DNA from 4 places in the Pseudoalteromonas sp. MEBiC 03485 genome. Region 3 is predicted to be linked to each of the others. Evidence: predicted binding sites of a transcription regulator. Region 3 holds the regulator's gene; each other region holds the start of a gene.
The links. Region 3 encodes LexA, which represses DNA repair genes until DNA is damaged. Its sites were predicted from a motif close to TACTGTATNNNNATACAGTA; they were not measured.
Positions count from the first base shown of each region.

Region 1: a site for LexA is predicted at 4,674-4,693, ahead of EVU92_RS15900 (YebG family protein). Genes of this name have one in related genera too.
Region 2: a site for LexA is predicted at 3,878-3,897, ahead of ruvC (crossover junction endodeoxyribonuclease RuvC). Genes of this name have one in related genera too.
Region 4: a site for LexA is predicted at 3,835-3,854, ahead of uvrD (DNA helicase II). Genes of this name have one in related genera too.

Region 1 is NZ_SGBT01000001.1:3,460,505-3,468,097, forward strand. Features, by position in the region: gene EVU92_RS15870 (EAL domain-containing protein) at 1-1,443, opposite strand, end outside; gene EVU92_RS15875 (chorismate mutase) at 1,778-2,929, shown strand; gene dsbB (disulfide bond formation protein DsbB) at 3,057-3,575, shown strand; gene EVU92_RS15885 (DUF6170 family protein) at 3,575-3,877, shown strand; gene EVU92_RS15895 (helix-hairpin-helix domain-containing protein) at 4,207-4,500, opposite strand; gene EVU92_RS15900 (YebG family protein) at 4,747-5,049, shown strand; gene putP (sodium/proline symporter PutP) at 5,111-6,622, opposite strand; gene EVU92_RS15910 (HDOD domain-containing protein) at 6,992-7,593, shown strand, end outside.
Region 2 is NZ_SGBT01000001.1:2,999,259-3,006,851, forward strand. Features, by position in the region: gene tolR (protein TolR) at 1-39, opposite strand, end outside; gene tolQ (protein TolQ) at 26-730, opposite strand; gene ruvB (Holliday junction branch migration DNA helicase RuvB) at 1,670-2,674, opposite strand; gene ruvA (Holliday junction branch migration protein RuvA) at 2,682-3,302, opposite strand; gene ruvC (crossover junction endodeoxyribonuclease RuvC) at 3,304-3,828, opposite strand; gene EVU92_RS13850 (FtsX-like permease family protein) at 3,966-6,467, opposite strand; gene EVU92_RS13855 (ABC transporter ATP-binding protein) at 6,457-7,176, opposite strand; gene EVU92_RS13860 (arylesterase) at 7,177-7,593, shown strand, end outside.
Region 3 is NZ_SGBT01000001.1:1,144,452-1,152,044, reverse strand. Features, by position in the region: gene EVU92_RS05360 (cytochrome c oxidase assembly protein) at 1-93, opposite strand, end outside; gene ctaD (cytochrome c oxidase subunit I) at 93-1,688, opposite strand; gene coxB (cytochrome c oxidase subunit II) at 1,688-2,830, opposite strand; gene lexA (transcriptional repressor LexA) at 3,268-3,885, opposite strand; gene EVU92_RS05340 (PaaI family thioesterase) at 4,047-4,484, shown strand; gene EVU92_RS05335 (hypothetical protein) at 4,492-4,872, opposite strand; gene EVU92_RS05330 (hypothetical protein) at 5,031-5,756, shown strand; gene EVU92_RS05325 (VOC family protein) at 5,731-6,084, opposite strand; gene EVU92_RS05320 (endonuclease) at 6,193-6,852, shown strand; gene EVU92_RS05315 (S41 family peptidase) at 6,952-7,593, shown strand, end outside.
Region 4 is NZ_SGBT01000001.1:722,698-730,290, forward strand. Features, by position in the region: gene cysQ (3'(2'),5'-bisphosphate nucleotidase CysQ) at 1-253, opposite strand, end outside; gene nudE (ADP compounds hydrolase NudE) at 246-818, opposite strand; gene yrfG (GMP/IMP nucleotidase) at 880-1,539, shown strand; gene EVU92_RS03415 (dUTP diphosphatase) at 1,552-2,172, opposite strand; gene EVU92_RS03420 (peroxiredoxin-like family protein) at 2,284-2,913, shown strand; gene EVU92_RS03425 (YacL family protein) at 2,946-3,314, opposite strand; gene EVU92_RS03430 (hypothetical protein) at 3,436-3,660, opposite strand; gene uvrD (DNA helicase II) at 3,919-6,084, shown strand; gene EVU92_RS03440 (GNAT family N-acetyltransferase) at 6,062-7,593, shown strand, end outside.

The DNA of each region.
Region 1 (7,593 bases), 2.3 Mb from region 3:
GAAACCGGTCATTTCAACCATTTTCGGATTCACGTATTTGATCTCAAAATCTTGGTTCGTGATCACTACACCGGTGCCCGAGAAAGCCACAGCTTTAGATAAGCGGTTAGCTGCCTTTTCAGCTATTTCTTTTTCGCTAATGCGCTGGTTGAGACCATCAATTAATTTACGAATTTCAATAGCCATGTCTCTGAACGAGCCATTTAAGGTACCAATTTCATCTTTATTGGCTTTTGGAAACTCTGTTTGTAATTGCCCTTTGCCAAAACTCACCACCGCGTTAACTAATGAGTGAATACGACGCAGTACTAATTGGTAAAGTGCTTGATGCAATAACAAGGCAACTAAAATAGCGTACAAGATAAACAAGCCAAAGAATTTTACTTTTAGCTCTTCTAGTGCTGAAAGTGCCGACGAACGCTTTTTATAAATACCAATATACCAATTTAGGTTCTCAACTTTACGAATATTGATAATGTGAGTTTCGCCATCTTGGACAAATGAATTTGCAGACTCAGGTAATTTTAAGCGAATCGTTTCAGACACTAGCTTTTGCAGATCGGGATTAACAAAATCTTCTGTCAGTAATTTTTTACCTTCTCGTCCATATTGCTCTAAAGTTGTCCTATCTAAATCAGGGTGAGCTAATAACTGACCTTTTGCATCGAAAACAAATAGATGTTGCTCACGATCACCAATAGGCAGTTGTGCCAATAAAGTTTCAAGAGCAATATCGCTACCTGTTACACCAAAAAATTCGTTATCAAGGTAGATTGGCACAAGTACACTAACGACCCATTTATGCCAAATAGTGTCGTAATACACTTTTGACCATACCGCTTCTCGGCTTGGATTAGTTGCAGCTTGGGCATAATTGAAGGCTTCGTCTTTGGTGAAGTCAAAGTCGCCAGGTACATTTAGCGCCCAGTTTGGTGGCGCTATACGAATAAAGTTGTCTTTCGTAACTAAGTAAAAATTAAAGAAATCTTGAATTAAAGTAGGTGAAACGATTTTCCACAATGATTCAGAATCGTTTATAAGCTGCTTATAAAATTCAGAATATTTATCTTGAGGGATAAACGCTGCAGATAAACCATTTTCTGAAGTACTGCGGATACTGCCATCAACGGAAAATTTAATATCGGCGCTTCGTTTGCTTTGTAAGTGAGACTCATTGTGAAGCAGTTGGCTGCTTACAACATTATTAGCCTGCTCAGCGATATTTATTTTAGTTTTAATCAGGCGGTTAAATTGACGACTCAAGCGTTCACTCGAGTGTTTTAAAAGTTCATGCTCTTCAAAAACAAGCTGTTTTTCTTCAGATTTAAGCATCAAAGCCGCAGCACATATACCTGCAATCAAACAAATCGCAGAGATCAGCAGCGACAATTTCATACTTAATGAATTCACACCAAAACGTGATGGCGGTCGTCGATACACCACAGGACTACCTTATTAATAATTGTTATTATTTATTGTGCAAAAACAAATATACCAGATTCATTTTTATATTTATAAATTTTTTATGAAGATTAATGAATTTTCTGAATAAACACATATGATTTCAAAATTAGCCTCGATAGGCGGTTGACTTTACATACAAGTGTTTTTACATTAACTCAATGAAACAAATTATCTCTCGCACTTACTTTTCGTTTTTTAGCTTCTTTAAATAGAGGAGGCTTAACTGTTTGCGAGATAAATTCACCGAATAGCTAAAGCCTCCCACTTGGGAGGCTTTTTTGTTTGCGCACTGTTTTGGAATGAGGAAACCAACATGAGCATTGATACATTAAATGCGTTACGACACGATATTAATGAAATAGATTCCGACTTACTTGTCTTACTGGCAAAAAGACGTCGTATCAGCCACAGCGTGGTTGAGTACAAGATAGCCAATAACAAACCAATTCGCGATGAGGCTCGCGAACAAGCATTACTCGAAAAGCTCATTAGTTATGGAAAATCATTAGGTCTTGATGCGTACTACATTAATAACGTGTTCCAAACCATTCTTGAAGATTCTGTTCTAAACCAACAAGCGATGTTGCAAAAAAACCTTAACCCAGAAGCCATGAGCGAAAGTCATCGTGTTGCTTATTTGGGTGGTCAAGGTTCATATAGTCAATTAGCCTGTCATAAATATTTCAGCCGCCGCCCGGGTAAAGTAATTGAAATGGGTTGTTCTAGCTTTGACCAAATCACCGGTAAAGTAGAAAGTGGCCAAGCTGATTTTGGTTTATTACCCATTGAAAACACCAGTTCTGGTAGTATCAATGAAGTATTCGATTTATTACAGCACGCTCAAGTATCAATTGTTGGTGAAGTGACGCACAGCGTTGAACACTGTTTATTAGCGATGCCTGGTACTGAGTTATCTCATATCAATAAAATATTTGCTCACCCACAGCCTTTTGCTCAATGTAGCCGTTTCATTCAGGGCTTAGGTGACATTCAACATGAAACCTGTGATTCAACTTTCCATGCATTGCAATCAGCAGTTGAAACCGCAAACAGTGCCGCTATCGGCTCTGCACAAGCAGGGAAAAACGTCGGTTTAGAAGTGGTTAAATCAGGCTTGGCCAATCAAAGTGAAAACCATAGCCGCTTCATTGTAGTAGCCCGTAAACCTCTTCAAGTGTCGAAACAAATCCCAACCAAAACGAGTTTAATTATGGCCACCAAGCAACAAGCGGGTTCGTTAGCTGACGCCTTAATGATTTTTAAACATCACAAAATTAACCTTGTAAAACTAGAGTCACGTCCAGTACCTGGAAACCCTTGGGAAGAAGTGTTTTATGTAGATCTCGAAGCAAACCTTGATGACTTACATGTTAAACAGGCACTAGAAGAGCTAAAAGAACATACTCAGTACACCCGTGTACTTGGTTGTTATCAAAGTGAGTCTTTGCAAGCTGTAAGTGTTTAACTGACGATCATTACTGATTAATGAAAGGAGCCGCTTGGCTCCTTTTTCGTATAATTTCATCTTAGATACTTGCACCCACAGCCCCGTCTAAGCATAATCTTGAAAACAATTTCAAATTGGATCATTCATGAATTGGTTAGCAGAATTAGCAACTAAAAGAACACCTTGGTTATTATTAGCATTTATTTCACTAGCGTTTGAAGTCACTGCGTTGTTTTTTCAATACAGCATGGGACTTGAACCATGTATTATGTGTATTTATCAACGTACCGCTGTTTTAGGCTTACTTGCAGCAGGTGTGATTGGAGCGATTAACCCGCAAAATATGGTTGTTCGCCTTGTTGCATTTGCTACTTGGGGTATCTCTGCAATCTGGGGTTACTTTATTGCTAAAGAACACATTGCAATGCAAAACAATACCGACCCTTTTGCATTTAGCTGCGCATTTGAGCCTAATTTCCCAAGCTTTATGCCACTGCATGAATGGATCCCTAGCTTTTTTGCAGCCACTGGCGATTGCGGCAATATTGATTGGCAATTTGCATCAATGAGTATGCCTGCATGGATGGAGATTATTTTCGCTGCGTTTTCAATAGTCTTTGTAGCCGTTTTATTTAGCCGTTTAGTAACTAAAAAGTCGTTATAATGATTTATTTTTTTACTAGTCAAATCCCTGCTTTAAAAACTTTTAAAGTAAGGCAGCGCCAGCAAATAATTGCACTTGCTCTGGCTCATTTAAGCCCAAGTAAAAAGATTATTTTATCGGTGTGTAAGCTTGCCTTTCTTGCGCCATTATTTTTAGGTTTAGCCTACTTTGAAGGCTGGATGCTGTTACCTTGGTTATTATTAGCAGGCTTAAGTTACCCACTTATCACAACACCTATCGAAAATTTGTTCGCACTAGCGCATTTAGACAAAGCTATCAATGAATTTAAACAGGGCGAATAACGCCCTGTTTAGGGCGTGTTGACCTTTGTGGATTAAAGTTTGTTCACTCTAAGGGCAATTTAATCGCGGCGCGAGATTTGTAACCTAGTGGACTAAGTAAAAATCGAGCAAAGCTACCGCGTTCTGCCCACGCCCTTTAGCTTCATCTATTTAAGTAATAAAAAGATAATCGCCCCTAGGAAGAACCCAAAAGTCAGCGCGTGTTTGGTATGGATGCTGCGTTATCGCCTATTTATGTTGAACAACCACACGACATAGGCTCTGCCTTGCTTAAATACCAAACATACTGCTGCAAAATCAATCACAATAGGTCAACACGCCCTAGTCTTTTAAAGCGTAATTTTCCCCTCAAGTTTAGCAAATACCTTATCGCCTATTCCTTTTACTTCTTTTAATTGCTCTACCGACTTAAACGGACCTTGCTTATTGCGATGCTCAACAATCGCTTTAGCTTTAGACTCACCAATACCCGGTAATTGAGTAAGTTGATCGATGCTAGCTTTGTTAATACTGAGCTTTTGCATTTTAACTTGTGTTGCTTCGGTTGGTTTTACGGCGAATGCCGGTGTTGTAGGCAGTAACGCAATACTCGTGGCAAGTAAAAGACTTGATAGTAATTTCATAATTTCCTCCGTGATGTCCCTCTTAGACAGGTAGTTAGCTATTACCCAACACTCACTCCATCGCTTGTGTTTAACTTTGGGTAACAATATAAATAAAGCTAATGCCCCTATTATTGTCAAATTTGTTCCATAAAAAATTTCTTTAGATACTTGCAAAGTAAGGCCCGAAGCATTACTGTATATAAAAACAGTAATCAAAGTGGCGATTTTACGCTGCAAATGCCACGCTTAAATGCAGGAGAAATCATGGCTGTTGTTGTTAAATATGTTGTAGAAAGAAACGGAGTCGAGCGCATGACGTTTACTACTAAGAAAGAAGCTGATGCGTATGACAAAATGCTCGACATTGCTGAGTCATTAGAATTAATGCTTGAAAAAGTTGATGTACCATTAAGCGAGCAACAAATTGAATCACTAGCGCTTGAAATGGCAAAAGAAAAAGACCAATTTATGGCTGTACTTAAAGGTGCAAAAGAGGTTCCTGCGAAGCCTAAAAAAGCAAAATCAGACGATAACGTTGCAGATATAAAAGAAAAAGCTGCAAGCTAAGCATTGGTTATAAAATTAAAAAAGGGCAACAAATGTTGCCCTTTTTTGTGCTTACTCAAAACTAAAGTGATGACTCAACTTCATCAAATAAATCTGTAATTTCTTTTTTCGGCTCAGTCGTCATTAGGCTCACAACAATAATGGCAATCGTTGATAAAATAAAGCCAGGGACAATCTCATAAATAATTGCACTTAGCGATTGGCCATCGATCTTAATTGGCGCGTAAATCCAAAACAGTACTGTTGCAGCACCGACAACCATACCACTGATAGCGCCTTGTAAGTTCATGCGCTTCCAGTAAAGGCTAAGTAGTACTAATGGACCAAATGCAGCACCGAAACCAGCCCATGCATTACTTACTAAATCCAAAATAGAGCTATCGCGGTCATACGCTAGGTAAATAGCAAACAGAGCAACCAAGATAACACTAATACGACCGACTAATACTAGCTCTTTTTGAGAAGCACTTCGGTTTAAATAAATCTTATAGAAGTCTTCTGTTAGAGAGCTTGAACACACTAATAATTGCGATGAGATGGTACTCATAATCGCAGCTAAAATAGCAGCCAATAAGAAACCAGCAATTAGAGGATGGAAGATAAGTTCAGACAATACCAAGAAAATAGTTTCTTTATCATCAATTGGCATTTGGTTTTCAAGCATATAAGCAGCACCAAATAAACCTGTTAACACAGCACCAATTGCTGAAAGTGTCATCCACGACATCCCCACACGTCGCATAGTTGGCATATCTTTAACTGAACGCACAGACATAAAACGAACAATAATATGCGGCTGTCCAAAATAACCAAGACCCCATGCCATTGCAGAGATAATAGCAATCGTCGAACCACCAGCAAACCAGTCCATCATATTCAGTGCATGAATTTCAGTTTCTTTTGGTGAGCTTAACAATAAATCATAGCGTGCATTGGCGAGTGTATCCATGAATGGTTGATCAAGCATAGTATATGTCGCAATTGGTACTGCAAGCAGCGAGATAAACATGATACAGCCTTGAACAAAGTCTGTAAGGCTTACTGCTAAGAAGCCACCAAACAAGGTATATAACACTACAACGCCAGTTGTGATATACAGACCCATTTCATAGCTCATATTAAATGAGTTTTCGAATAACTTACCACCCGCGACAACACCTGATGAAGTATACAAGGTGAAGAAAACAATGATTACTATCGCAGAAATAACACGCAGTATATTTTTATTATCATCAAAGCGGTTTGCGAAATAATCTGGAATGGTGATTGAGTCATTCGCTTTCTCAGTATAAACACGTAAACGAGGCGCTACTAAGAAATAGTTAGCCCAAGCACCGAGTACTAGACCTATAGCAATCCAAACTTTGCTTAAGCCGAACAGATACATTGCACCTGGTAAGCCCATTAGCAGCCAACCACTCATATCTGATGCACCTGCTGAAAGCGCAGCAACACTTGGTGATAAATTACGACCACCTAGCATATAACCTGATACATCGTCTGTGGATTGCTTATAAGCGTATAGCCCAATCCCCAACATTACGATGAAGTACAATGCTAACGAAATTATCATTCCTGTTTCCAAATTAGCCTCCAATAATTGTTTAATGTTGGCTTTTAATCCGAATAATGACTCGCAAGTTACTTAATTTTAAGACATTATTGGGGTAAAAACCGATATCACTCATGACTATAACATGCTTCTACCCTACAACTCCAATCAAGCCGTTCAGTGGCAGGTTTACAATTACAACCTTTTCATAACAAAAATGTGATATTTAATCGCTAGTTATAGAATTTCATTACAATTTATCCTAGTCTTAGGATCACAGAAAATCAGTATTTATCCTCAAAAATGAATATTTAATTAATGCTATTTTAGGCACGATGACTTATATTGCTCATGGATAAATGAATTAACCGAAGTGGACTTGCTAGGACTATGTATTTTTACGCTGCACGCCAACCTATTTTAGATAAGGAAAAGAAACTTGTCGGCTACGAACTCTTGTTTAGGGATGGCGTAGATAACGTTTTTCCTGATATTGACGGTGATGAAGCGACATCTCGACTCATTGAAGGTAGTCAGTTCAATTTTGGTTTAGAAGATTTAACGGATAACAAACCAGCCTACATTAATTTCACTTTAGAGACACTCCAAAAAGGCTACCCACTTTTACTGGGTAAAGAGCAAGTAGTTGTCGAAATTCTTGAAACGATTCAACCGGGTAAACGTTTACTAGCAATGGTTCAAGATTTAAAAGAGCGCGGATATACGCTTGCCCTTGATGATTACATACACCAACCTGTTTGGCGCCATTTTTATCCGTATATCGATATTATCAAAATTGACTTTTTAACCTGTGATAAAGAGTCTATTGAATCCGTCGTTGAGGCAATCAAACCTCACCCGCACATCAAGTTACTCGCCGAGAAAGTTGAAACATACGAAAAATACCAACTTGCTTTGGACATGGGGTTTAGCTATTTTCAAGGCTTTTTCTTTTCAAAGCCTGAAATGGTGCAAAGTAAAACTTTACCACC
Region 2 (7,593 bases), 1.9 Mb from region 3:
TATCTCACCTACTGGGCGACGTTTCTTACGCTGATACATTCGCTTTAGCCTCTATTTGCGCAGCTGCTTGGCGGTGTAAAATATTGGCGAACTCTTCCATGAAGTTAATGTAATTACCTTCAAGCTTTTCTACTTTATTTGCAAAACGGTTGTACGCAATAACTGCAGGGATTGCTGCGAATAAACCCATCGCTGTTGCGATAAGTGCTTCGGCGATACCCGGCGCAACCATTTGTAAAGTTGCTTGCTTAACTTCACCTAATGCAATGAATGCGTTCATGATACCCCACACCGTACCAAAAAGGCCGATATAAGGACTAATTGAACCCACTGTCGCTAAAAACGATAAACTTGATTCTAGTTTTTCAACTTCGCGTGACAAAGCCACACGCATTGAACGATGTGTGCCTTCCATTACGATGCTTGCACTTTGCGGTGAATTTTTCTTATGTCGTGCAAACTCCTTAAAACCAGCAACGAATAATGCTTCAACACCTGATGCGCCACCAGGACGAGCTGAAACTTCATTATATAATTTACTTAAGTCTATTCCTGACCAAAACTTTTGCTCAAAGCGCTTAGCGCCATTAAGTGCATCAGAAATCGCTTTTTTACGTTGAAAAATAATTGCCCATGACATTACCGACATGCCGACTAATGCCAACATTACTAGCTGGACAAGTACACTGGCTTCTAGAATAAGATCTAAAAAGTTAAGCCCTGATCCCACGTTAAACTCCTAAAAATAGATTTCTATGTAATTTGTTATATTTTTTACACTTGTATTTATTGACCACAAACATGGCCAAAAGTTATAACTAGTGTATCTAGTCAATTATGAACTGACAACGCTCTTGCTGTGAATTAGCGGCAAATAACGGTAAAAAGCAATTTGCTTAGTTATTTTTTAGCCAGATTGATTTTTACAAATACTTTTATGCATATTTTTACCTTAATAATAAGTCACTAGAGTGACGCTTAAAAGCAACCAAAACAATCAAAAACACGACGTTTATTCATAAATTACGCATAAACACCCAAAAGTACTTTTGCAAATCTACTACAGAATACTTAAACTAATCCTGAATACAGAATATGAATTTTATAAAAACCACTCTATTCATGCAGTTAAAGAGAAAATAACCACAAAGCGAACAAAAAGAAAACAATAGAATTTTTTGCTCACATTAGTTTTTTTAATCTGAAAATTAAATTTTTCTAGTTTGAAGAAAAATCCATCATTGCGTATTATTTACCTATACCGAGCTAGCAACCTCATGAAAGTTTCTTTCATTAAGCTCCGTTTTTAGCAATATGAAGTTTCGTATTGCTCTAGGTTTACTGAAATCAGGATAAAACCTTCTTTTAGTAGACCGTAGTTCCCTGAATTACTTCCTTCAACTTGTTGTTTGCCCGCATCCTTATGCGGGCTTTTTTTTGCCTGCGCAAACGTCAACGAGAATACCTATCAAAAACTTAACAGCATGTGAATTACAGGTGTTAGATGACTCTTGCCGGTATGCGGTATGCGGTATGCGGTATGCGGTATGCGGTATGCGGTAAAATCTATATTGCCATTTAAAAAGTCAACTTATCTCTATTAAAAAGCAGCCCTCTCGAGCTGCTTAATACTTATAACTTAAAGCTTTTGTAACTAACCTGAGTTTTGTTATTTATCTGGGGTTAGTCCAAAGTGCAAGTAAGCGATGTCTGATACAAGTCGTCCGCGCGGGGTACGTTGTATAAAGCCTTGTTGAATTAAAAACGGTTCTATTACATCTTCTATCGTTTCTTTTTCTTCGCCTATTGCAGCTGCAAGGTTATCAAGGCCAACTGGGCCGCCCATAAATTTTTCGATAATAGCTAATAGGTATTTTCTATCCATGTAGTCAAAACCGCTTTTATCGACATCAATCATATCGAGGGCTTGCTCTGCAACCGATGCGTTAACTTTACCGTCAGATTTAACTTGCGTGTAATCACGAACACGGCGTAACAAACGGTTCGCTATTCGCGGTGTGCCACGTGAGCGCTTGGCTATTTCTGTGGCACCTTCATTGCACATAGTTAAATCTAAAAATCTTGCTGAACGAGCAACTATTTTTGATAAATCTTCAACCGAATAAAATTCTAAACGCTGCACTATGCCAAAACGGTCTCTCAGTGGTGAGGTGAGTGAACCTGCACGGGTTGTCGCACCTATTAAAGTAAATGGCGGTAAATCAAGTTTAATTGAACGTGCGGCTGGGCCCTCACCGATCATAATATCCAGCTGATAGTCTTCCATTGCTGGATACAAAATCTCTTCGACCTGCGGGCTCAAGCGGTGAATTTCGTCAATAAACAGTACGTCACCTTCTTCAAGGTTAGTTAAAAGAGCAGCTAAATCGCCAGCTTTTTCGAGTACTGGCCCTGACGTTGTTTTAATATTAACGTTAAGCTCGTTGGCAACAATGTTTGCAAGTGTGGTTTTACCAAGACCCGGTGGACCAAATATTAATAGGTGATCCAGGGCTTCGCCACGATGGCGAGCCGCCTCGATAAATATTTCCATTTGTTGCTTAACATGCGGCTGGCCAGTGTAATCTGTTAACAGTTTTGGCCGTATGGCACGATCAACACTGTCTTCGTTACTTTGTTCACTCGCATCTATTAAGCGATCTGCTTCTATCATGGTTTACTCACAACATTGATTTTAGAGCTTCTTTAATTAGAACCTCTGTCGTCATATCTGGTTTGTTCACTGCTTTCACCGCTTTTTGTGCTTGCGGCAGCTTATAACCTAACGCCACAAGTGCAGATACTGCATCATCGGCAGCATTATTTGCCACTAGGGTATCATCACTTGCAGGCTCAATGACGGCATTATCGCTAAATGGTGTAAATAAGTCATTACCCCAATCTTTCAGTCTGTCTTTCATTTCGAGTACTAAGCGCTCAGCAGTTTTTTTACCAACCCCCGGAAGTTTAACCAGTGTGGTTGCATCTTCATTGTTTACACAACTTACAAATTGCTGTGCTGACATACCCGATAAAATCGCAAGACCTAACTTTGGCCCTACGCCATTAGCCTTTAATAGCTCTCTAAATAAAGCGCGCTCTGTTTTATTGTTAAAACCAAATAATAGCTGGGCATCTTCACGTACCACAAAATGGGTATAAATAATCGCTTGCTCACCTACTGCGGGTAAATCATAAAAGCAGGTCATAGGCATTTGCACTTCGTAGCCTACACCACTTACTTCAATAAGAATTTCTGGCGGCTGTTTTTCAACAAGTAAGCCATTTAATCGACCAATCATATTACTTCCTTAATCGTCCTCTTACGGTTTTGCTCGCACTGCCCGCAAGTTTAATTAAATTTTGTTCTGAGTGTGCATGACATATAGCAATTGCTAGAGCGTCAGCGGCATCGGCTTGAGGTGTGCCAGGCAGCTTTAAAATATTCTTTACCATATGCTGTACTTGAGACTTATCGGCTCCGCCATTACCCACAACAGCTTGCTTGATTTGCCTTGCTGAATATTCATAAACTGGCAGCTCAGCCATTGAAGCGCCAACAATGGCAGCGCCACGAGCTTGACCAAGTTTAAGTGCCGAATCAGGGTTATGTGCCATAAACACTTTTTCGATAGCAAAGCTGTCTGGGGAGAATTGCTCTACCAATTGACTGATCCCTTGGTAAATCATTTTTAAACGAACAGGAAAATCGTGATCTGCCAATTTTATGCAACCACTTCCTAAATAAGTGAACTTAGCACCTTGGTGAGCAATCACGCCGTACCCTGTTAACCGTGAACCAGGATCAATCCCTAAAATTATCGCCAACTAACTGACCCATCTATTATCATTATTATCTGTGTTAATAATGCCAGAGCACTGTATAAATTACCAGTAACCAATTGCAATTCATAAAAAATGCCCGCAATTGCGAGCATTTTATAAACACGTTTTTAGTTAGAATCTTATGCCAGTGAGCGTAATAAGCCTTGGGTATTTTTTCGCATTGTGCGCGCTATCATCAAATAACCCAAACATGCCACAAATAAGCCTCCTACTGCTGGGCCAATGACCCAAATATGAGGATGGAATTTACCAGCTAAATCGAACATTTGTTTTTGTACTATCAACAGAGCGATGTCACTGACAATGGCAGCCACTAAGCCTGCCGTAACCCCTAATAGTAAAAACTCATATAAGGTGGCATTTTTAATTAAACGCCCTTTAGCACCTAAAGTTCTTAAGATGACAATCTCTTGCATACGCTCACCTAAACTTGCTTGTACTTGTGAAATAAGCACTAAAGCTCCACAGGCAACGACAATTGCTAGTACAAAACCAATCGCTAACGATACTTGCTCTATTGTTGATCGAATCTGTTTAATAAAGCTTTCAACATCAATCACATTCACTGTTGGGTATTGACGCATTAACTCATTAAATTCGCGTTTTTTATCCGCTTTTACATTCACCGATGAAATATAAGTAGCAGGAAAACTGGCTAGCACATCAGGACTTAAAATAATAAAGAAGTTAGGTTTGAGTGTCGTCCAGTTAACTTTTCGAACACTGGTAATTTTTGCATCGAAAGACTGTGCACCTATTAAGAAAGTAAGCGTATCACCTATTTTTACATCTAAGCGTTTAAGCATAGACTCTTCAACCGATGCCTCAGCCACTGAGTTTTCACTAAACCATGTACCGTCGATAAGCTCGTTTTGATTTGGTAAGTCCTTGCGCCAAGTTAGATTTAGCTCACGGCCAATGCCAGAGCGAGCTTCTTCGTCTTTCTTTTCGTTATCTTCTTGCGATACTTCGCGGGCAACCAGCTCACCATTAACGGCGTTTACACGGCCACGAACAACAGGGTAAAAATCAGACGTTGGCATATCATTTTGCGCTAAGAAACTAGTAATAGGTTCTAGTTCTTGCTCAGTAATGTTCACTAAAAATGAATTAGGTGCATTTTCTGGAAGCTGTGACTGCCAATCCGAGATCATGTCGTTCTTCAATACAATTAAAAACAGTAACAATTTTATAGCCAATGCAAAGCTAATTAATTGTACGGCATTAACGTTGGCACGCTTTTGAATTGATGCTATCGCCAGTGACCAACTATTACCTGGGCTTAAACCGAGTTTGCGACCACCGCCAAAAATAACCTTTGATAAAGCAAATAACACCGCAATTAAAAATGCAGTTGAAAGAAACAAAATGGCACTTATTTTGATGTTATTACTAAATAACCACATGAGTAAAAACACAGTAAGCGCCGACATAGCCAAGTGCACTTTACTAACCAATAAACGGTCGCCTAAATTACGGCGCAGCACGCGCAGCGGAGGAATATCAAATAAATCGAGAAGTGGTTTAATAGAAAACATTACCGCACAAATCACGCCGGTACTAATAGCAATAATCCACGGTTTAGCAGATGCACTTGGTAGTGCTGTGCCCATGGTTTGTGCTAAATAATCTGTTGCAACTGCTTGTAAGCCATAACCAATCAGTAAACCAACTATGACCGACATTGAACAAACAAGGCTCAAGTGAAGTAAATAGATTTTACGTATCATAGCGCGGCTTCCGCCCAGCGTTTTCATCATGGCAACCGAGTCATATTGACGCTCACAATACCGTTTTGCCGATACCGCAATAGCAACAGCGGCTAAAATAATGCCAAGTAAACCAGCTAGCAATAGATAGCTCTCGGCACGATTTAAACTATTAGAAATAGGAGACTGGCGGTCTTTAACACCATACCAACGCTGGTTTTCTTTCATTTGTGGTTTTAACCACGCATAGAAGGTATCTAAATTGTCTTTGCTGCCAGCATAAAGCTGACGATAAAACACTCGACTACCCGGCTGAATTACCTCTGTAACGGCTATGTCTGCTTCATTAATTAAGATTCGCTGGCTGCTTGAAAACACATTAAACGGTGCATCAGGCTCTTCGGCTACAACATGACTAGCAGTAAACGTAGCAGCGCCAAGCTCTACTTTATCGCCCACTTTAATGTTTAACGCATAAAACACTGATTCACTTAACCACACTTCACCACGACTTGGGATATCAGCAGTTACTTGTGGTTGATCAGTCAGGCTAGTTTTTACTTTTAACTCGCCTTTTAACGGATAGGTGTTTGATACCGCTTTCACCGAGCCAAGCTGCATTTCGTCACCAGCAAATAACATGGTATCGAAATAGGTTATTTTAGCGGTACGTAAGTTTTCTTGGTTGGCTTTTTCTAAAAACTCGGCAGGTAAAGCATGGTTACTTGCTAAAACGCGATCAGCAGCAATAAAGGCACTGCTTTTTTCTTCAATACTTTGACCAATTCGGTCGGTAACCATAGACAGTGTTAAAACAGTGAGAACAGCTAAGGCAATTGCTGCACTGATCACTGTTAACTCACCGCGTTTAAACTCACGTGAAAACAGTTTTAGTGCTAATTTAGCCCACATTCGCTTGCACTCCTTCGCTTTCTTTTACAGTTACTAACTGCCCTGCTTCAATGTGTAAAATTTGCTGACACTTTTGTGCAAGCTGCTCATCATGCGTTACTAAAATAAGTGTCGTGCCGTGCTCTTTATTTAATTCAAATAATAATGACTCAATTAATTTACCGTTTTTGCTATCAAGGTTCGCTGATGGTTCATCGGCAAATAAGATTTTCGGTGTACCAATAAATGCACGCGCAATAGCTACACGCTGCTGCTCACCGCCAGATAATTGCGATGGGTAATGGCCAACACGGTGACTTAAACCTACTTTTTCAAGTAGCTCAAGCGCTTGCTGTTTCGCGTCTTTACTACCGGCAAGTTCAGCCGGTAGCATCACGTTTTCAAGTGCTGTTAAGCTTTGTACAAGCATGAAAGACTGAAACACAAACCCCACTTTTTCGGCGCGAAGTGCCGCGCGTGCTTCTTCGCCTAATTCGTGCAAAGCAGCACCATCTAAATAAATACTGCCGCTAGTTGATTGGTCAAGTCCGGCTAACAAACTTAATAAAGTAGACTTACCCGAACCAGAGGTGCCCACTACTGCAACTGAGTCACCCGACTTGACATTAAAGCTGATGTCACTGAGGATGGTCAGGTTGCCCTCAACCGTGGTGACCGTTTTAGAAAGTCCTTTAACTTGAATGATGTTTAATTGAGAAAGCGCTGACATATGATGCATCCAATCCTACGTTTTATATTCGTTTTACTGTTAGTAATCAAACCACTTACGGCAGCAGCTGACAACACAATTTTAATTTTAGGTGACAGTTTAAGCGCCGCATACGGCCTTAAACAAGAACAAGGCTGGGTTAAATTGTTACAAGATAAGTACGATGAAAAAGACCAATCTGTATATTTAGTAAACGCTAGTATTAGTGGTGAAACTACCGGCGGCGCCTTAAGACGACTCGACGCGTTACTAAGTGAATTTGAACCCACTCATGTGCTTATTGAGCTTGGCGGAAACGATGGTTTACGTGGTTTCCCTATTAAACGCCTGCAAACTAACCTACGTGATTTAATAGCGAAAAGCCAACAAATTGGGGCGAAAACCGCCATAATGGAAGTACAAATTCCACCAAACTAT
Region 3 (7,593 bases):
AAACACGTCGTAAAGCGGCACCATTGCAAAAGCAAATGCGAACATGAGCAAGCATGTAATCAGCAGTTTTTTTAGCAAAGGTGCATGGTTCATTACTTAATCTCCGGCGGTGTTTCAAAAGTGTGGTAAGGCGCTGGAGAATCTACTTCCCACTCTAAACCTTCAGCTCCATCCCATACTTTGGCAGGCGCTTTTTCGCCACCTCTAGCACATTTAAATACCACCAACACAAACAATAGTTGTGATAAGCCAAATGCAAAACCACCAATACTGATAATGGCGTTAAAGTCAGCGAATTGCAGAGCATAGTCAGGAATACGACGCGGCATACCGGCAAGGCCAACAAAGTGCATAGGGAAGAACAGCACGTTGACACTGATTAGCGATAGCCAGAAATGCCATTTCGCCAGCGTTTCGTTGTACATGTTGCCAGTCCATTTCGGTAACCAATAATAGGCTCCCGCCATAATTGAGAACACGGCTCCTGTCACGAGCACATAATGGAAGTGTGCCACCACAAAATAGGTATCGTGATACTGGAAATCTGCCGGTGTAATGGCAAGCATCAAGCCAGAGAAACCACCTAAGGTGAATAACACAATAAAGGCGATGGCAAACATCATCGGAATTTCAAAGCTAATTGAACCGCGCCACATGGTGGCTACCCAGTTAAACACTTTAACGCCCGTTGGCACCGAAATGAGCATTGTGGCGTACATGAAAAACAACTCGCCGGCTACAGGCATGCCTGTGGTAAACATATGATGTGCCCAAACGATGAAGCTCAGCAGCGCAATGGATGAGGTTGCATACACCATAGAAGCATAGCCAAATAACTTTTTTCGTGAGAAGGTCGGCACAATAGTCGAAATAATCCCAAAGGCTGGCAAAATCATGATGTACACTTCGGGGTGACCGAAGAACCAGAAAATGTGCTGGAACATCACAGGATCACCACCACCTGCCGCATCAAAAAAGCTTGTTGCAAAGTATTTATCTGTCAGCACCATAGTGACAGCCCCAGCTAAAACAGGCATAACTGCGATCAATAAGAATGCTGTGATTAACCAAGTCCAAACAAATAGCGGAAGCTTCATCCAAGTCATACCCGGCGCTCTTAGATTGACGATAGTCACGATAACGTTAATCGCCCCCATAATTGAGCTAATACCCATGATATGTATGGCAAATACAAACAGTGCAGTGTTATCGTTACTATAAGTGGTGGAGAGTGGTGCGTAGAATGTCCAGCCAAACGCAGGACCACCACCTGGCATCAGTAACGAAGCCAACAGGATTAAAAATGCGAAAGGTAATATCCAAAAGCTCCAGTTGTTCATGCGTGGCAGTGCCATATCAGGTGCACCAATCATCATAGGCACCATCCAGTTAGCAAGCCCAGTAAATGCGGGCATAACGGCGCCAAACACCATGATCAAACCATGTACCGTGGTCATTTGGTTAAAAAAGTGCGGATCAACTAACTGTAATCCTGGCTGAAATAGTTCAGCGCGGATCACCATAGCCATCGCTCCACCAATCAAGAACATGGTAAGAGAAAAAATCAGGTATAAACTCCCGATGTCTTTATGATTGGTGGTGTAAAGCCAACGCTTAAAACCTTTAGCAGGATGATGATGGTCGTGATGCGCATGCCCAGTTGCTTGCTCATTAATAACGTTACTCATTATTTCGCCTCCGCTGCTGCATCAATCGCGGCTTGAATTTGACTCGGTTGGATCACATCGCCGGTATCATTACCCCATGCATTTCGCTTATAGGTAATAACCGCAGCAAGTTGCTTAATTGAAAGCTGCTTATCAAACGCTTGCATCGCCGTACCAGGGCGGCCATGTAACACGATATCTATGTGATCTTTTACATCACCTAATACAATGGGGCTGCCTTTAAGTGCAGGAAACACGCCTGGTAAGCCCATACCAGTAGGCTGGTGACATGCAGCACAACTTGCCATATACACTTGCTCACCTAAGGCCATAAGCTCTTCTTTAGGTAATGTTTGATCAAGCAAAGCAGCATCAGCGGCTGCTGCATTAGCCTTTTCTTCCTTAGCATCTGCAAGCCAATTAGCAAATTCATCTTCAGGTAAGGCTTTCACCACAACAGGCATAAAACCATGATCTTTACCGCATAGTTCTGCACATTGACCACGGTAAACACCTGGTTCGTTAATACGTGTCCACGCTTCATTGATAAATCCCGGGTTTGCGTCCTTTTTAACTGCAAAATCAGGAACCCACCACGAATGAATAACATCGTCTGAGGTCATTAAAAAGCGGACTTTTTTATTGATAGGAAGCACTAGCGGTTTATCTACCTCAAGCAAATAATGCTCCGTTTTTTCTGCCTGATTGTCTATTTGATCTTTTGGTGTAGATAGGATTGAGTAATAGGCTATATCTTCACCCATATATTCGTAATGCCACTTCCATTGCGAGCCTGTCACTTTAATTGTGATATCAGCTTTAGAGGCATCTTCCATAGCAATGAGAGTTTTTGTGGCAGGCACAGCCATGGCTATTAAGATGACAAATGGAATGGCAGTCCAAAGTATTTCAACTTTTGTACTTTCATGAAATTGGGCAGGCTTGGCCCCTTTAGATTTACGGTGGTGTATTAAAGCCCAAAACATCACCGCAAATACGATGATGCCGATTACACAACAGATAATAAATATCGTCATGTGTAACTCATAAACATTATTACTTATATCAGTCACCCCTTTTCGCATATTGTATTGACTATTTGCCAATACAATTTCTGGGAGTGCAACCAATATAAGCCACAAGGCGTAACGCAGTTTACCCATGTGACGGCTCCTTTAGATGCTATTGCAAGACGCAAAGCGAAAAGGCGATACAGCAAGGTGCCCATTCGTTTTTTTTATTGTTCAGAGCGACTACGTATCATTTTAACTCACTTATGATACTGGCCCCCTGTCTAACACCTCGCACATTTTTGTGTCTTTTTATTAATCAGGTGTTAATACATTGCTTTAACCAATTAGTTAAAAAATGACCAATAAGCAAGTTTTAGTGATAATAAATGTTTATTTTGGTGCAGAAATAACAACTATAATCAGCGCGTTATTTAATGTTATGGTTTACGAAGAATATACAAAAAGAGAGGAAAACTGCGCCATATAAGGCTTTAAATAAAGAGTAAGGATTCACAAATCCTAATTAAGTGGCAAAATCACAATGGCGCACCAAATTGAGTCAATTTAGCGCACCAAATAAGGGACAACTACATCCAGTCAGCGTTACGAATGACTCCTACAGCTAACCCTTCAATATTGAAAGATTCATGCTCAAGGTCAACCTCAATAGGTGAGAACTCTTCGTTTTCAGCGTGTAAAAGTACTTTCCGACCTGCTTTTTCTAGCCGCTTAACAGTTACATCTTCATCAACTCGAGCTACAACAACTTGTCCATTTTCAGCAACTTGCGTTCTATGTACTGCAAGCAAGTCACCGTCCATAATACCAATATCTTTCATACTCATGCCATTTACACGTAGTAAAAAGTCAGCGGCTGGTTTAAATAACGTAGGGTCAACTTGGCAATGACTTTCGACATGCTCCTGAGCCAAAATTGGCTCACCAGCTGCAACACGGCCAATCAAAGGTAAACCTAACTGCTCAGGTTCATCTTCTTCAATCAACTGAATACCACGACTCGCTCCAGGCTTCATTTTGATCATGCCTTTTTTTGCCAGTGCTTTTAGATGTTCTTCAGCGGCGTTGGCACTTTTAAAACCCAATGTTTGAGCTATTTCAGCGCGTGTTGGCGGCATGCCTGTATCTTTAATAAAGACTTTAATTAGTTCTAAGATTTGCGATTGGCGTTTAGTTAATGGGCGCATACAACTGGTTTTCCATACAGTACATTTAACTGTGAGTATATACAGTTATTTGAAAATCGCAAATTTAAATTAACTCCATCATATTGCTACAAAACTAACATTGAACCGCAATGAAAGATGCCATAAGGTATTAGCTTTAATTCGCATGTTAAGGAAACACAATGAGTATTTGGCACCATCCAATCACGCTGGAGCAATGTAAAGACTTGGAACAAGGAGTAACCGGGCAAGGCACTTTAATGAAAACGATGGGTATTGAGGTGACTGAAATTGGCGATGATTATTTAGTGGCCACCATGCCTGCAATTCCTGAACACCATAACCCTATGGGCATGGTTCATGGCGGAGCAAACGTTGTGTTAGCAGAAACAGTGGCAAGCTATGCAGCCAACTTTGTGATTGATTTCAATAAATTCTATGCTGTTGGTCAAGAGATTAATGCCAACCACATAAAAGCGTCTCGAAAAGGGACATTAACGGCAACGGCCAGACCACTTCATTTAGGTAAGCGCACCTCTGTTTGGGATATCAAAATTACCAATGCTGCTGGGGAGCTGTGCTGCGTATCAAGAATGACCGCAGCAGTCGTAGAGCGCTAAATTCAGTTTACTTTTCGACTGGATAAATAGTAATTTCAATCCCTGCGCCAATTGCTGAGATACGTAACAAGGTATCTGCATGCAGGGGTTGGTTAAAGCACTTTGGCGAGTTACCCGATTCAAAACCTAAATCAAATGTACGTTTTGAACAAGATAACCACTGCTTTAATGCATTGCGCGAGCAAGATTCAATTAATTCGCAAAGCTGGTTAATCGCTTTGTCTGGAGAGCTGATATCTGCAGTTGCTTCAATGCGTGCAAGTTGACGGTATTCATCTTGGTCATAATGTAAAACCATAGCGTTTTTCTTCAAATCAGCAACAAGCGCACTAATATCGTGCTTTGATTCAAGCTCCAGATCTACATTTAAAAATTGAATTTCCGACATACTCTCGTTTTTATCCTCTATTGATATCGACTGAAACTTTAACTCAGTTTTGTATATATACCAAATCTAGAATACAGTTAATGCGACATTTTGCCGCATTGGCAATACAGCTAAACAACCTAAAATAGCGCCCATACAACAATAATAACGGGGTGGTAATGAATAAACGCATGTTCAAATATGCTCGTAAAGGGCATAAATGGCTAGGCTATTTACTTGCTTTGCAGATCTTTTTTTGGCTATTAGGTGGGCTTGTAATGAGTTCATTGCCGCTTGAAAAAGTGCATGGAAAACATCTAGCAAATCGCAGTCTAAGTAACCCTTTCTTAGTGTCAGACTACTCTGCTTCTATCGATAAAATAACGGCACAATTTGAACAAATTGAAAGTATCAAGTACAGCCACTTTTTAGAGTCGCCAATCATAGAAGTCACGGCACCGAGCGGCTCCTTTAATTTTGATGGCAGAACAGGTGATAAAATGCCTGCGCCGAATAAAGCACAAATAATTGAAAACGCGAGAACTCACTTACTTATTAACGCAAATATCACGCAAGCACAGCTGTTAACCAAAGGACCAAGAGAAGTGGCTCACAAGGCCAATGTTTGGCAAGTGAGTTTTGATGATTGGCTGACAACAACCTTATATTTAGATAGCCAAACCGGTAAAGTCATTACAGTGCGCAGCTCCCTATGGCGCATTTTCGACTTTTTCTGGATGCTACACATCATGGATTATGATGAGCGCGAAAACTTTAATAACCCACTTCTAATTAGCTTTTCGGCCACCAGCGTACTGTTTTGTATTACGGGGATTATTTTATTGCTACAGAACATTCGTTTAAAACGTAAAAAGCCTGCTAAACGTGCTGGTCAATCAAAATAGGGTTGCCATCTGGGTCGGTGATAATAAAACTCGCGTCACCGGCTTTTTGTATTTCTAACCCTTGTTGCTGAAAATGCGCGGCTAATTGCTCAAAAGTGGCAAACTCTACCAGTGCCTCAGCATTTTGATCCCAGCCTGGATTAAAGGTCAGCATGGTTTTATCAAACATGCCTTGAAACAAACCTATTAAATGTTCGCCGTTTTTCATAATTAACCAATGCTGCTCAATTTCGCCGGCAAATTCTTTAAAGCCTAGTTTTTCATAAAACTGCTTTGAAGCATGAATATCTTTCACATTTAAACTCACAGAAAAGGCACCTAATAACATAGTTGTAATTCCTCTAATAAACGGCCTAACAACTATAGCTGAGTTGAAAAACTTTTCCTTTTTAGAATAGTAGCTCTAAAATGGCTGCTCCTGTAGTTCACTGATGTGATGGATATGCGTTTATTTCTATATTTAACCCTTTGTTTAATTTTTACTTCCCCTGTATCCGCTAAACAATTTTCGAGCTTTTACAGTGCAAAAAAGCACTTAATTAAGAATCTACCAAGCAATAGTAAAAGCTTATATTGTGGCTGCGATATAAAGCGCCAAGGTAAAAAGCTTGTACCAGACCCTGAAGCTTGTGGTTATATTCCAAGAAACGCCATTACCCGCTCAGGAAACGAAAACGCTCGAGCAAAAAGAATAGAATGGGAGCATATAGTACCTGCGTGGGAGTTTGGTCATCAATTACAATGCTGGCAGGATGGCGGACGTAAAAACTGCATTAAGGTCAGTGAAAAATTTCGTCAAATGGAAGCCGACATAAATAACCTCGCTCCAGCTATTGGCGAGATCAATGCAGACCGTTCTAATTTTCGCTACGGAATAGTCGCAACATCTAGTGCCAGTTATGGAGCTTGCCCAGTAAAAATCGATTTTAAGCAACGTGTATTTGAGCCACCGATTTATGCAAGAAAGCAAATAGCCGATACCTACTTTTATATGCAAAAAACCTATGGCTTAAAAATATCTAACAAACAACGTAAGCTATTTGAGTCATGGCAGAAGCTCAAAGTAGCTGAAATTAGTAACCGTAAGTCTTTATAACTAAAAGCACATTCATTTACATTTGAGGCGCTACAATTTATTGCTTTCAGATACAGTAATTGCTAATTTTTAAGAAATACTATCGGAAAGGAAGCAAATATGTTTAACAATAATAAACTCGCCTTAGCAATATTTTTAGCAGTCTCAGGCGCGTCTCTATCTGGCTGCGGTGGCGGCGGTGGCTCTTCGAGCAATAACAACACAACAAACCCGCCACCAACAAGTTCAGAACCCACTTGGACCGCTGGTGTTTTTGAGCCATCAAGTGAATTTAAAGATCAATGCGCCGTACCACGAACAGGCAATGATCCTTATAACAATAATCAGCCTTACCCAGATACTGCTGGCTCTGAGTTTACCGAGAAGATGTGGTTACGTTCATGGAGTGACGAAACCTACCTTTGGTACGACGAAATAGAAGACAACAATCCTGATAATTTCAGCTCTGTCGCCGCTTATTTCGACCAGTTAAAAACATTCGAAACGACGGACTCGGGTTCTTTTAAAGATAACTTTCATTTTAGCAGACCTACTGAAGAGTATTTTAAAGAAGCTCAATCTGGGGTTGTTTCAGGTTATGGAATTAACTGGGTATTTATCAGTAATGTTCCGCCACGAGAGCTACGTGTTGCCTATTTAGAGGATGACTCACCTGCTGCAAATGCAGGGTTACAACGCGGTGATACTATTTTAATGGTTGACGACGTTAGTATTGACACTAATACCCAACAAGGCGTAGAT
Region 4 (7,593 bases), 420 kb from region 3:
GTAACCAATAACGATGCCAATCTTTTCTGTCTGCAAGTGCTGGAATGGGTGTTTCTTCTGACATAATTGGAATATCAGGTGCTATAGCCTTTAAACCTGCCATTAATACATCGTTAGATGCTAAATCGGCCTTGGTGACCGGAGTATGATCTGACTTTTGCTCAGCACCAATATCATCCTGCTGATAAATTGCCATAATGGCATCGCCCGCTTGCTCAGCTAACCGAATGCACGGTTCTAAAAAATCATTCATTGCCCGCTCCCGACTCTAAGTACTTTGTTAATAATAGCAAAGCTGCGACACTTCGTGCTTCAGTAAAGTCTTCTTGTTGCAATAATGATTGCCAATCACTCATTGGCCATTTCACCACAACAAGCGGTTCTGGCTCATCACCAGGCAAGGTTTCAGGGTAAAGATCTTCGGCATACAAAATATGCATAGTGGCATTAAAGTAACTAGGTGCCATACTGACTTTTTTAAGTTCAGCGAAATGCTTAGCACCAAAGCCAACCTCTTCTTTGAGCTCGCGGTCGGCAGCTTGCTCAGGTGTTTCACCTGGGTCAATTAAACCTTTTGGAAAACCCAACTGATAATCATTGGTACCCGCACAATACTCTCGCACTAATAACAGTTCGTTATCGGCCGTTACAGGTACAATCATAACGGCACCTCTGCCACCGCCACGAATTCTTTCGTATTGCCTTTGCTCGTCATTTGAGAACTTCAATTCGAGAGATTCAACAGTAAATAGTCGGCTTTTAGCGACAACTTCATTAGACAAAATTTGCGGTGGTGTAGGATGCTTTTTCTGTGTCATTGGCATTAATTTGCTATCATGGCAGTTATGCTCATCATAAATCTTTTAAAGTGAATTGCCTATGTTAAATTGGTCAAAAATCGATACTGTGTTGTTAGATATGGATGGCACCCTACTCGATTTGCATTTTGATAATTACTTTTGGCTTACTGTTATTCCCGAGCAATATGCGCATAAACATAAAATCAGTTTAGACGAAGCAAAAGCTGACATTTTGCACCGTTATCAACAAGTTCACGGACAAATTAATTGGTACTGCTTAGATTATTGGCAACAGCAACTTGACTTACCAATTATGGCGTTAAAACGTGACATTCAACATTTAATCAGAATTCGTGAAGATGTTCCGCCATTTCTAACGGAACTAAGAAAAGCAGGCAAGCAATTGATCATGCTCACTAACGCACACCCAGATTGTGCCATGTTAAAGTTTGAACTAACTGCGATTGATAACTACTTAGATGGCGTGATCTCAACTCACCAATATGGCGTGAGTAAAGAGCATCAACCATTATGGCAACAAGTACACCAAGAATGGCAGTTTGATAAGGAACGGACTTTATTTGTGGATGACAGCCCGGCAGTACTCGATGCGGCAAAAGAGTTTGGTATTGGTCATATTCTTGCGGTTGCCAACCCAGATAGTCAGCAACCGCACAAGCAGTTCGATGGCTTTTTATCGACCATCGATTTTCGAGAGTTTATGCCCGTTATAAAATGAGCATAAACACGTTTATTTAGGGTAACGCTGCTCTAAGCCTTGGTATACAAGCTTTGCGAAATCCGCGTGCTCTGTATCTAGGCTTTTTACCACTTCAACTAGGTGCTCATTATCTTCTTGACCGTTCCACACTTTGATATAACTACCGTCTTTGTAGCCATGATCTTGGCGGAAAAAATTCAAAGTGTTTTTACCTACGTAACCACGGTATAAATCGTCGATATCCATACCGATTTGTGCCATACAACCAGCAAATGCAGCAGCATTAAAGCTCTTTTCAGCGACAGCTGAAGCAGCTAATAATTCGAGTGTTTGTTTAAAGTCATCAGCTTGAACTGGCGCACTTAACTCTGCTTCAAGTTGTGCTGCTAACTGCTCATAGCTGGTTTCACCATCGATACGTAAAGATAAACCGAAATGGAAAATATCAACTAACTCTAAAATAACTTGTTCAGTATCTGGAGTTTGTTTCTTCCACCACTTCCAACCATAGTGATCAAGCATTTCAGCACACTCAACCCAAATTGCACGATACCATTCAAAACCTTGGCTAAACCATTGCTCATGTACTTTGGTATTCATCGCATTTTGCATCTCGAGCATGACAACGAGTTTTTGTAAATTAGCAGACATTTTTTATCCCAACTTGCATTTTTTATTTGCCTATATATTACAGTAAAGATGAAATAAATACCGCAACAATCAGGTCATCTTTGCAGTTGATAAAAATAACCGAGGAAGCCCATGTTTAAATCTCTACTTATTAGCGCACTGTTTGTGCTATCAAGCCAAGTTGTTGCTGCAACTGCCTCTAATATTGCCGAATCTGCAGAGCAAGTCAGTCCATTATTACCAGGATTAGCGGTGCCAAATGTTGAATTAAAAGACCAATACGGCAAAACCGTCTCATTAAGTGAGCGCTTTAAAGAAAAAACCACAGTGCTGATTGTTTATCGTGGTGGCTGGTGTCCATATTGTTCAAAACAATTGGCCAGCGTACAAAAAATAGAGAAAGAATTAGCTAATTTAGATGCGCAATTAATTGCCGTTTCGCCAGACAGTCCTGAAAAACTTGCTGAAACAAAAATTACAGCTCCTAGCTATCAATTGCTTTCTGACGACAGCCTCACTTTGGCGCAAACGTTAGGTTTAGCATTTTACTTAGATGACAAAACAGCAAAGATTTACCGCAATAAGCTTGGGGTTAACTTTGTGTCGCTGGATGGTGAAGCGAAAGTAGCGTTACCAGTACCTGCAGTGTTTGTAATCGACACAAATGGGTTAGTTCATTTTCAATATGCTAACCCAAATTACAAAGTACGTTTAACAGAGGATTTATTACTAGCAGCTGTTAAATCAGTGAGCGAACAATAAATTAGCAAGGGATAAGCAGAACATGCTTCTGCTTATCGGCCTTGTGTAAATTCTTGCCAAGATTCAATTAAATCAACAAAGTCTTCAAAGCCGCAGCCACTGCACAGGCCTTCTTCTTCAAGCATTAAATCATCATCTTGGTAGGCAACTAAGTCTTCATTATCTTGATGTAATGCATGTGCTTCGAATAATGCTTCGTCTTTACTTAAGATCAAATCAATTTCTTGACCTTGTAAGGTTAAAGGCTCATGGCAGCTGTTAACCGCAGCGATCAAAGCTTGCACCATCGCTATTTTTTCTTTACCAACTTCTTCGTTTAGCCAACGGCCTATGATGGCATGTTCAGAAGAAATTTTAATGCGTAAACCGCTAATAGGGTCGCGGATAAATTGATATTCCATGGAGGGTACTCATAATACATTATCTGCTAATTATACCGTTTGCAGCTAAACGTGGCGAGTTTTGCAACCTTAAAACAACACGAGCGCCTAAGTGGCGCTCGTGTTTGTGCTATTTAAATAGCTAGAGTCGCGATTTGAAGCGTGCAGCATCAATAATCGCCCATAGGTATACGATTGGCAGTAAAATAAAACCAACTGCCACATAAATTAGTGCACCACTAATAACCCATGCTAAAAAGAATGCAATAGCCGCCATTAAACGACCTTGTACCAATTGCCCTAAACCAGGAAAAAAGATATTACATATTGCTGCGATTACATTACCGCCAGAACCTTGCTCTGCCATACTAACCTCTATAGTTTTTAATGATTATACTTTTAGTAAACATACTTTATGCCAACTTATTATGGCTTACAAATCAAAGCGTTAAAAAATAGCGTTTTTTTGATTTTAGTTCTTTTTGCTAAAAATCGGTCAAATTCACAATTTTTATTTACAATTTTAATGACTTGCCAAAATAGCTGTTTATAAAAACAGTATTTTATTTAGCCTTGCATAAACACCTGTTATACTCCACTCATTATAGATTGAAAAGGCGTAACGATGGACGTTTCTGAATTACTCGATGGCTTAAATGACAAACAACGGGATGCAGTCGCAGCCCCATTGCAAAACATGCTAGTACTTGCAGGTGCGGGTTCTGGTAAAACTCGAGTACTTGTTCATCGCATCGCATGGCTTATGCAAGTTGAGCAAGCTTCTGCATATAGCATCTTTGCGGTAACGTTCACTAACAAAGCCGCGAAAGAAATGCGCACCCGTGTAGAAGAAACGTTAAAAGCACCGGTTGGTGGTATGTGGATTGGTACTTTCCATGGCTTATCTCATCGTATTTTGCGCGCCCATCACCGTGAAGCGAACTTGCCTGAAAGCTTTCAAATCTTAGATTCTGATGATCAACAACGTATGATCAAACGCTTGCTTAAAGCGATGAACATCGATGACAAAAAGTGGCCTGCAAAACAGTTTGGCTGGTATATCAGTGCGAAAAAAGATGAAGGCCTACGTCCTAAAGACATTCAAGCCTACGATATTAACGAGCAAATGATGTTGAAAGTCTATGCTGCGTATCAAGAGGCTTGTGACCGCGCTGGTTTAGTCGACTTTGCAGAAATACTGCTACGCTGCTACGAAGTACTTAAGAATCATCCGACACTTTTACGTCACTATCAACAGCGTTTTGCCCACATGCTGGTAGACGAGTTTCAGGATACCAATACTATTCAATATGCTTGGCTAAAATTACTCGCGGGTAATACGAATAGTATTATGATCGTAGGTGATGATGACCAAAGTATTTATGGCTGGCGTGGCGCAAAAATTGAGAATATCAAACGCTTTTTAACTGACTTCGAAGCCGAAACCATTCGCCTTGAACAAAATTACCGCTCAACAGCAACCATTTTGAAAGCGTCAAATGCGCTGATCAAAAACAATGCTGAACGCATGGGCAAAAGCCTTTGGACAGACGGCAATGATGGTGAGCCTATTTCTGTTTATGCCGCTTTTAATGAATTAGACGAAGCACGCTTTGTTAGCAGTAAGCTACGTAGCTGGCTAAATGCAGGTAATGCATTACAAGACGCCGCCATTTTATACCGTAACAACGCGCAATCTCGTGTACTCGAGGAAGCAATGTTGCAAGAAGGCTTAAAATACCGCATATACGGTGGTATGCGCTTCTTCGAACGCCAAGAGATCAAAGATGCACTTTCGTATTTACGTTTAGTCGGTAACCGCCAAGATGATGCCGCTTTCGAGCGTGTTATTAACACCCCAGCACGCGGCATTGGTGATAAAACGTTAAGCCACATTCGTGATTGCGCGCGGAATGAGTCACTGCCGCTTTGGTATGCCGCAAAAGCAATTGTAGAGCAACAGCACTTATCTGGCCGAGCAGCGAGTGCAGTCACTAAGTTCTTAGAACTTGTTGAACATATCGAAGATAAAATCAGCGATCTGACCTTAGAAGAGCAAGCTAAATACGCCATTCAAACTTCTGGGTTAATGGCTATGTATCAAGCTGAAAAAGGTGAAAAAGGCCGTGCTCGCGTAGAAAACTTAGAAGAGCTTATTAGTGCGTGTGGCCAATATGAACTACCGGAAGATGAAGAATTCAGCTCGCCACTACAGGGCTTTTTGGCTTATACCTCACTAGAATCAGGCGAGGGCCAAGCCGATGAGCACGAAGACGCGGTTCAAATGATGACCCTGCACTCAGCAAAAGGCTTAGAGTTCCCGCTGGTATTTATGGTCGGTGTTGAAGAAGGCATGTTCCCGTCACAGCAAAGTAATGAAGAATCTGGCCGTTTAGAAGAAGAACGCCGCTTGTGCTATGTAGGTATGACTCGCGCAATGGAAAAACTATACATTAGCCACGCGGAAAGTCGCCGTTTATACGGACAAGAAAAATACCATAGTCCATCACGCTTTTTACGTGAAATGCCTGAAGACTGTATCGAAGAAATTCGTATTAAAACCCAGGTCTCAAGGCCACCTGCGGCAGGTCGCTTTAGTCCATCAGTGACGCATGCAGCATTTGAAGATAGCGGCTTTAACTTAGGACAACGTGTATTGCACGCCAAGTTTGGTGCAGGGACCGTACTCAATTACGAGGGTAGCGGCGCACAGTCACGTATTCAAGTGAACTTTGATGACTTAGGCAGCAAATGGCTTGTAACACAGTATGCAAGACTTCAAGCCTTATAATGAGTATATAACAGCACTGTGCAACGAGCTGACGATTGCAAAGCATCGCCAGCTTGTCATAGTGCAAGGAAGCGAAACTTGGTGCTATCAGTTTGCTAGCCAACTAGTGCTTAAAAATAGCTATGTTTTCAGCAGTAGCTCACAATTAGTGAGTAGTGAGTTTCCAAAACATGCTCACCAAATTCTTGGCCAAGAGTTTCAGCACGCAATTTTTGATGGTTTTAGCGGCTTATATGTCGATAAACTAGCAGCGCTTGCAGGTACCGTAAAAGCAGGTGGTGTACTGATATTATTACTGCCCAATGACAGTCATTGGCAAGACCCTGCACTAAGGAGTATTACCTCCTATGGCGAAGAGATTACACACAGTTTTTTTAATCAGCGTTTTTTCGCCAAGCTAAAGTTGCAGCCACATTATTTAACTCAGCATTCTCTCCCAGCTTACCAGCCGGTATCGCCAGCAACTGCTGAGATAAACTATCAGCAACAACAGCTATGTGTAGAGCAAATAATTAAAACCGCGACAGGGCGCGCTAATCGACCTTTAGTTATTAGTGCAGATCGAGGTCGTGGTAAGTCAGCCGCTTTAGGGCTTGCAGCAGCAAATCTTCAAGATAAGAAAATCCTTATTTGTGCAACACAAGCTAAAGCCGTACAAACAAGCTTTAAACATTTAGCCGCTAAGCTTGGTATCAGCAAAGAACAAAACTGTAAACAACTAGCTAACCTCAGCTATGTTGCGCCAGATACACTGTTAAACGAAAAACCAGACTGTGATCTGCTATTTGTCGATGAAGCTGCCGCTATTCCTGTACCAATGTTATTGCAGATCCTGAAAAATTACCCACGAATCGTATTTGCTAGCACTATGATTGGTTATGAAGGGAATGGGCGTGGTTACACGTTACGCTTTTTACATTATTTACGTAGCCAATTTAAATCACTAAAGACAATTACTTTGGGCGAACCAATTCGTTTTGCCAACCATGATCCGCTAGAAAATATCATACGTGAACTATTACTACTCGATGCAAAGTACCTAGACACACAAAGTAGTGAAGCATACAAATTTGAAAATATAAGCAAAGAACAACTTATTGATGATGAGCAGCTACTTAGCCAAATTATGGCGCTATTGGCGTTGGCTCATTACCAAACCACGGTTAACGACTTACGCCAATTGCTTGATGCCCCTGAGTTACAGCTATCTATCTGTAAACAAGAAAATGCGTTAAAAGCCGTTTGCTTAATTGCTATTGAGGGTGGCTTAACAGCAGAAATCGCAGAGCAAGTAATAAAAGGAAAACGTCGACCACATGGTCATTTAATGGCGCAAACTCTGACTCAATTGAGCCGAAATACAGAAGATTTGTGTAAACGCTCAGCGAGAGTGGTAAGAATAGCGGTCGCACCAGAGTCCCATCAACAAGGTATAGGTTCAGCCCTATTAAACTTTTGTGAGAACCAATTAAAAGATTGTAGTTATTTCGGAGCCAGCTTTGGGGCAAA